DNA from 2 places in the Enterocloster bolteae genome. Region 2 is predicted to be linked to the other one. Evidence: riboswitches for the same ligand, from Rfam matches in the RefSeq annotation. Region 2 holds a riboswitch; the other holds the start of a gene.
What was found. A riboswitch is a leader RNA that binds a small molecule or an ion and turns the genes downstream of it on or off. The one in region 2 is predicted to bind cyclic di-GMP.

Region 1 (3,748 bases), 1.2 Mb from region 2:
AGCTCTTTGTTAAAACCACTGTCATAAGAAAACACTTTTCCAAACACAATAACCGTATCTCCTTCTTTTATTTCAGCATCCTTAGCAGCAGCCACATTGCTTTCTATCGGCCATCCTACAGTATCCGTATATGACGGGTCATATCCTGATACCCATATTTGATACCCACTATCCCCATAATCAGCTACTAGGTTGACTGTACCATAAAACCAACGGTATTCGGCTAAGTCAAAATTCTTTGTTTGATGCGCATCGGGTGAAGCGTAAGTACAATATGAAAAGTAATCTGAAAGATTCTTCCCTGCTTCATATCCTATATATGATGGATATTCAAATATAATAGCATTATCACTTTCCTCCTCATAGAAACTGTCCGCTTTAACATTGCCATAATATTCTTCTTCGGCAAAGACCGGTACTGCACTTCCTACTGCTATAATTGCTGCAAATAGCATCATAACAAAACTTTTCTTAAACATAATCATTCCCTCCACTTACTTTTCATAATTAATCATTTAGATTTTTCTGTATCAATTTAATGGGCTTACGCTTACAAGTGAAAATTTAGGCTCATAGTCCCAAGGGAATATGACAGTAGCATATTGTCCATATTCATCAAATCCAATGACAATGCCGCCTTCCTCTTCCGAAACATACGCCTCATCGTTGACATTATAAAAACCGCTATATTCTGTAATATTACCGCTGGCGGATTCTGTATCATACATTATCATGCTTACCCTGCTTCCTTCAACAGTCATCTTCATATACTCCACGCCTACAGACATCTCGTCAGGATCCATATTACGATATGTATAGATTCCATCTTTTTTGGGAATTTCAATTGAAGCATCGAATGCCGAATCTGCCTGTTCCTCAAAAGCTTTTATCTTTTCAATATTAGCTTTCTGGATTTTTGTAAGAACTGACTCACTAAACTGGTCCGATGGTACTATTCCCTGATACCATGGCTTACTGTTAAAGTAATCAATCAAGTCCTGAGATGTAAAAATTCTTCCATGGGCTGCATATATCTCATTTCTGGCAATCCGCAGCTCTTCCTTAGAAAAGCCAACAACATCTGAATCTGATAATTCGCTATCATATGATTTCCATAAGAGAATGGAGTCCCTATATGGGTTATCTGCTACCGTCTCAGAAAAATTTTCAGAAACATCATATTCTTCCGATAATACTTCCTGAAACGAATTAGCAATCATCTCATCAACGAATCCTGTATACTTAGCGTTTATCGTAAAAAATCCCATATAGTTTTCGTCTGTTGTCTCATACCCAATAACCCCCTTGTACTCTCCCCAGACAGTAATAATATCATCTAATTGTAAATTCGGATTCCCTTCTTCATACAAAGTTATATATATTTTGCCATTCATATCCATTCCTCTAAAGCCACCATTGAGTAATTGGACAATTTGCATCGTGACACATAAACGCTCTCCGACATGGTTATCAGGATACCTAAAATATTCATTATAATCAAAGCTTTCAATACAGCCACTCTTATATTCTTCTTCGGCGTTTTGGATTTCAGTGGTATCTGACACTCCTGTTACGTTCTCGCTTTCTACTGTAGTCCCAATGGTCGCTGCCTCTTTTTTATCTTCTCCTGTATTCACATCCCCGCAAGCTGTTACTGATGCTGCTAAACCAAACGCTAATAAAACTGCCAAGCCCATCCTCATCATTTGTTCCCAACCTTTCTTCCTGGAATAATAAAAGCTACCATATCACCTGGCAGCTCCATATAAATGCAACTGGCTGCCATCTTACAGGCCCTCTAGTTTTGCGTCACACGTTTTCACGTGCTTTGCCCCAATATTTACATTCAACAAATCAAACTATATCAACAAATGCCACCCACCATCCCCTTATCTACCCAACCGAAATCATCATTACGATTGAATTATCCTCCATCACCTGTTCTTCTTCAATTTCAAACCCCTCTTCCATAATTTTTTTTCTAATTCCTATATACGTTTTTTCCTGAAGTGCTGCATAATAATCTTCATTTAAACAATCAATACAATCATGCAGATGTCTCATATTCTTGCTGGAAGAATTGATTTCCAAATTAAAAGGCTCTTCCCCCTTTTGCCTGCTAAAAATCATATCATAGTTTTCGTACCGACATTTAATTTCATCCTCGGAATAGGTTAATATTTCTATCTGATATCGTTCAATAATGTCACACAGCAATTGCACATCCACATAGATGGTAGGATATTCTTCATAGTATAAATCTGTCACAGACTCAGCGGCTTGCTGTATCTCCTCTGCACTGATATTTACGGAATCCTTACCGTCCTCATAGAATATTTTTTTCTTTGCTCTTCCTTCTACTGCCTCAATAAATTCTTTAATCGCTGCTTTATCATCATATACTGACATTCTTGCTACAATTTTTCCATCAATATCTTTCCACACAAAATAGGACGACTTATTTTGTGTTAAATGAGTTTTTAAAGAGCCATACCATTCCGTCACATCATATCCAGACGCTTCAATATCTCTCCGCATCTCCTCCATGGAGTCAAACGTTGTATACAGCAAGTAGTCCTTTGATTCAATCCATTGTTCAAATTTCTCCTTTCCCATAATTCCACGCATTGCCAGCGCAAGGGGCAACCCCAACATCACTCCCATTAATGAAATAGACATAAAAACCTCCCTCCCGTTTTAAAAATCCACAGAACGTCCTCCTCTATTCTTCTTGACCTCGTCCTCCTGTTCTGTAATCTTAGGGTCCTGAATGTTTTCCTTCTCTTTTCGTTCATACTCATGTCTGTCTTCTCTTGCTGTCGCAGCTACGGCCCGCACATTGGCCCAATTTCGAATCTGCATAATCTGCTCTGATTGTGTGACCGATAAGGGAACCATATTAGAAATAACTTTAAATAAGTCTTTTATTTCTAGGGCCCTATCCTCAGAAAATGCTTCGAAAAGTGCAGCTACAACAATTTGCTCTATCTCTGCTCCGGCAAATCCCTCTGTCCTGCCAGATAACTCTGTTAGCAATCCATCATTAATATCTACATTTCCTGATATTTCTGAATTCGTAAGCCTCTTTTTTAAATGCAGTTGAAAAATATCCTTACGCTCTTTTTCTGTTGGTAAATCCACAAAGAAAATTTCATCAAACCTGCCCTTTCTCAGCATTTCCGAAGGAAGATTACTGATATTATTGGCAGTAGCAACCACAAATACTGCTTTTGTCTTATCCTGCATCCATGTGAGAAACGTACCAAAAATCCTTGAGGATATTCCACCATCTCCAGAAGAACCACTTACACCACTAAATCCCTTTTCAATTTCATCAATCCATAAGATAGATGGTGCGACTGCTTCTGCTGTCTGAATTGCTTTCCTCATGTTTTCCTCAGTACTTCCTACTATACCGCTAAATATCTTCCCCATGTCCAAACGCAATAACGGCAATTTCCAAACTGCGCTTATTGCTTTTGCCGTCAAGCTTTTTCCACATCCAGGCACGCCCGTTATAAGTACGCCTTTTGGCAAAGGAAGATTATATTTAGAAGCGGTATCCGACCACGATTTATTTCTTTTCAAAAGCCATCGCTTCAGGTTCTCCAAACCTCCTACATCATCAATACTTAAATCACTCTTTACAAATTCTAACATTCCGGTCTTTTTGATTACCTGGTTCTTTTCATCTAAAATAATACTTAATTCATCAATTGATAGCCGTCCCTTCTCTACCATAGCTCTC
Region 2 (3,748 bases):
TCCTTTTTGTTTGAGCTGGCAAGCGATGCCGGGGCAATCTACCGTTTTGACAGTACGGTTCTTATCAACAAGGAAATCTTTGATGAGTATCTGGAACGGTTCCATGAGCCTGCAACAAAGGACTACAAGGGCGGTGATGTAGATGAGCGGTAATGCGTGGGTGTTCTCAGACCAGATAGACGATGAGGATATGGAGTTTATGACGCACGAATTTGTTACTTATAATATGGCTTGCGATTACTATGGGCTGGGTTTGAAGCCGGTCACTCGCTTGTCCCATGAGTGCGGTGCTGTCTATAAGATTGGGAAAAAGGTTCTGATACGGAGAAGTATCTTTGAAGCATATCTGCGTGAGCAGAGGAAAGGTTAAATGGTGTTGATATGAACAAGTTGAAAAGCAGGATTCACGATGACAGCAACGGTTTGGATTATGAGTTGATGGGCGATTACTATATCCCAGCATTGGAGGTGCCGGAGGAACACCGCCCTATTGGCCGCTGGGGGCGGCTTTCCAAGCCAGACCTGAATGAGCAGGCAGAAAGCAGACTGGAAACCATCATTCGGCAGATGAAGGAAGCTGAGGGCATGAGGGATGAGTTAAAAACCAGTGAGCAGCTTGTCTGGGTTCAGAGGATGAATAACATTCGCAACCGGGCAGAGGAAATTGTATTGACAGAATTGATTTATACAATCTAAAATGGCTGAAAGCAAGACTTGTGCGATAGAACAAAGCATATTGCACAAGTCTTGTTATCTTTTGTTGTAAATTAGGGTAAAATGACGAAAAACGAATTGACAAAATGCGTTTAGAGGAATATGATATATTCAGGTAGCAAAGTAGTTGAAAGTCTATGACGCAAAGCTAAAAGGCCTGTGAAATGGTAGCCAGTTGCACGTTGATAGCATTGCCTATTGTGGCAGTGCTCTTTTTCTTTTTGGAGGTGAGAGTGTGATTGAGGGGTATACCACAATAAAAAATATAGCTGAACAGTGGGGGATGACACCAAGATGGATTCAAACTCTTTGTTCAAACGGAAAAATACCCGGAGCCGTAAAATTTGGTCGGGATTGGGCAATACCAAAAGATGCGATGAAACCAACTGATGGTCGAGTGACAACTGGAGAGTATAAAAATTGGAGAAACAAGATGGAAAAATGAATGAGATAGACACTATCTGTCATACTGAAAATGTATAATGTTTTATAGGACGGAGGTGTCTATGGAAAATTTCAAGAGAGATAAAATCGAAAGAGTTCTTGGCATATACACAAAACTTCTTAACGGTCATGTTATCGACAAAAGCGCAGAGAGTGTTAATTATGGTGTGAACGAGCGTAGCATTCAACGAGATATTGATGATATTCGTAATTACCTAGAAGAAGACGGCGAAAAGGTCGGATGTATCAACTCAGTGGTTTATGACCGAGGAGAAAAAGGCTATCGTTTAGAACAAATTTATAAGATGAAATTTACGAATAGCGAAGTTCTTGCGTTGTCCAAGATACTTTTAGATAGCCGAGCATTTACGAAAAAAGAAATGGTTCAACTACTTGATAAATTGATTTCTTGCTGTGTACCTGAAACAAATCAAAAGCTGGTAACTGATTTGATAAGCAATGAGGAGTTTCATTATGTAGAGCCACGGCACAAGACAGAATTTTTAGATACTATGTGGGACATAGGGCAAGCAATTCGGCATTGTCAATGTATTGAGGTAGATTATCTGAGAACAAAAGACAAAGCAGTAGTAAAGCGAAAGCTTCTTCCGGTGGCAATCATGTTCTCCGAGTATTACTTTTATTTGACGGCGTTTATTGATGATGAGAATGTTAAGAAAGATTTTGATGTCCTTAACGATTCCTTCCCTACTATCTACCGCATAGATCGAATAAAAGGCATGAAGCTGTTAGATGAGAAGTTTCATATTCCGTATAGTAGCCGCTTTGAAGAAGGCGAATTTCGTAAGCGAATTCAGTTTATGTACGGCGGAAAGCTTCAAAAAGTCAAATTTCAATATTCAGGCATAGATGTGGATGCTGTGCTTGATAGATTGCCAACTGCACAAATTTTGTCGGATGATAATGGCAGTTATATATTGAGTGCAGAGGTATTTGGAAAAGGAATTGATATGTGGCTAAAGAGCCAAGGTGATAATATTACACTGCTTTAAACAAGATTGATTTTGTACAAAGAAGATAAAGAGGGGCCGCCGACAATGATAGAAACCACACTCTATTTTTCTGAAGCCATTGATTTTAGTGGACATCCATTAAGCAATGCAAAAAGTAAGAAAAGAGTACAATATTACACAGCACTATCGCTAGTAAGTAGGTACATCGCTGATTCGTTAAAAAATAATGTCATGGATGGAAATACTAACTCCGGGGAAAAAGACGGAGAGCAAATAGTGGTGCTTGGTACATCTATAAGTTTAACTGAATTCAAAATGTACCTAGAGCAAAGACTGCAACAATACTCGGATTTTCTGTGTGAAGGTAAAGAGAACTTCATACATGACGGTTTGGTTGATAAAAAAGAAGTTATTCATGCAGTATCTGGAAATGTTTCGCTTCCATGGAAAAGAAAAACTCGATTTTGGCTGTTAGCTGATTTGGCGTTGATTTTGCTGGATGATGGATTGATTGCAAAAGCGTCATCATTGATAAAAGAATGCTTGGGGAATGGAGCAAAAACATCCATAGATGATTTCTTAAATGTATTGTTAGACAACCAAAACGGTGCAGAACTATTTCCATTTGCAGATAACCTAATAAAGCAATATCATGAGAATTTATTGTTTTCTAAAAAATCGGTTAAGAAACTTGTTGTGACAGCAAATATGAGTGCTGGTAAATCCACGCTAATTAACGCATTGGTTGGCAAATCTGTTGCTAGGACATCTCAAGAAGTATGCACTGGAAATGTGTGTTACATATCGAATAAAGCATTTGAGGATAACTGTATTTCTTTGGCTACTCCGGAATTGAGTTTGTGTGCAACGCAAGAGAAATTAAATGATTTTTCGTGGCAAGGTTCAATAGCGATTGCAGCATATTTTACAGGAACAGAAGCTATAAACAATTCATGGTGCATTATAGATACGCCTGGAGTAAATGCAGCATTGTATAAGAACCACAGCAAAATTGCACGACAAGTTATTAAGAAACAAAGCTATGACAGACTTTTGTATGTCATCAGTCCAACAAATTTAGGAACAGATGCAGAGATAAGACACTTAAAATGGGTTTCTGAAAATGTTGATCAGAATAAAGTTGTTTTTATCCTAAACAAACTAGATGACTACCGTAGCGAATCTGACAATATCTCTGAGAGCATGAAGGCGTTACGAAATGACCTTACAAAACTTGGCTTCACAGCTCCGGTTATATGTCCAATATCCGCATATTTCGGCTATTTATTGAAGCTAAAACTTACTCATCAACCGTTTACGGAAGATGAGCAAGATGAGTACGATTTATTATCCAAGAAGTTTAGCAAGCAACAATTTGACCTTTCTGTTTACTATGATAATTCAAATGAAAATGATAGTGATACTACTGAGATTAAACTATGTAAGAAATCCGGACTGTATGGTTTGGAAAAAATAATATATGGAGGTACTGTATGAAAAAAGTATTCATCAAGTATAACCCATACAACCTTGAAACTGAAATAACAGTTGATGGCAAGAAGCTTGCTCAAAACAGCAAAATTGGCGAAAGAATTGTTCCGGGAACAAGATTGCAG

Region 1: linked by a shared signal. The riboswitch ahead of CGC65_RS11340 (YARHG domain-containing protein) and the one ahead of CGC65_RS17160 (helix-turn-helix domain-containing protein) in region 2 are both predicted to bind cyclic di-GMP.

What each region holds. Positions count from the first base shown of each region.
Region 1 is NZ_CP022464.2:2,414,129-2,417,876, reverse strand. It holds gene CGC65_RS11345 (hypothetical protein) at 1-479, opposite strand, end outside; gene CGC65_RS11340 (YARHG domain-containing protein) at 531-1,697, opposite strand; cyclic di-GMP riboswitch class I at 1,768-1,843, opposite strand; gene CGC65_RS11335 (hypothetical protein) at 1,894-2,679, opposite strand; gene CGC65_RS11330 (AAA family ATPase) at 2,698-3,748, opposite strand, start outside.
Region 2 is NZ_CP022464.2:3,652,754-3,656,501, reverse strand. It holds gene CGC65_RS31355 (DUF6462 family protein) at 7-153, shown strand; gene CGC65_RS17170 (DUF6462 family protein) at 143-370, shown strand; gene CGC65_RS17165 (TnpV protein) at 382-696, shown strand; cyclic di-GMP riboswitch class I at 822-897, shown strand; gene CGC65_RS17160 (helix-turn-helix domain-containing protein) at 950-1,159, shown strand; gene CGC65_RS17155 (helix-turn-helix transcriptional regulator) at 1,221-2,171, shown strand; gene CGC65_RS17150 (dynamin family protein) at 2,217-3,629, shown strand; gene CGC65_RS17145 (dynamin family protein) at 3,626-3,748, shown strand, end outside.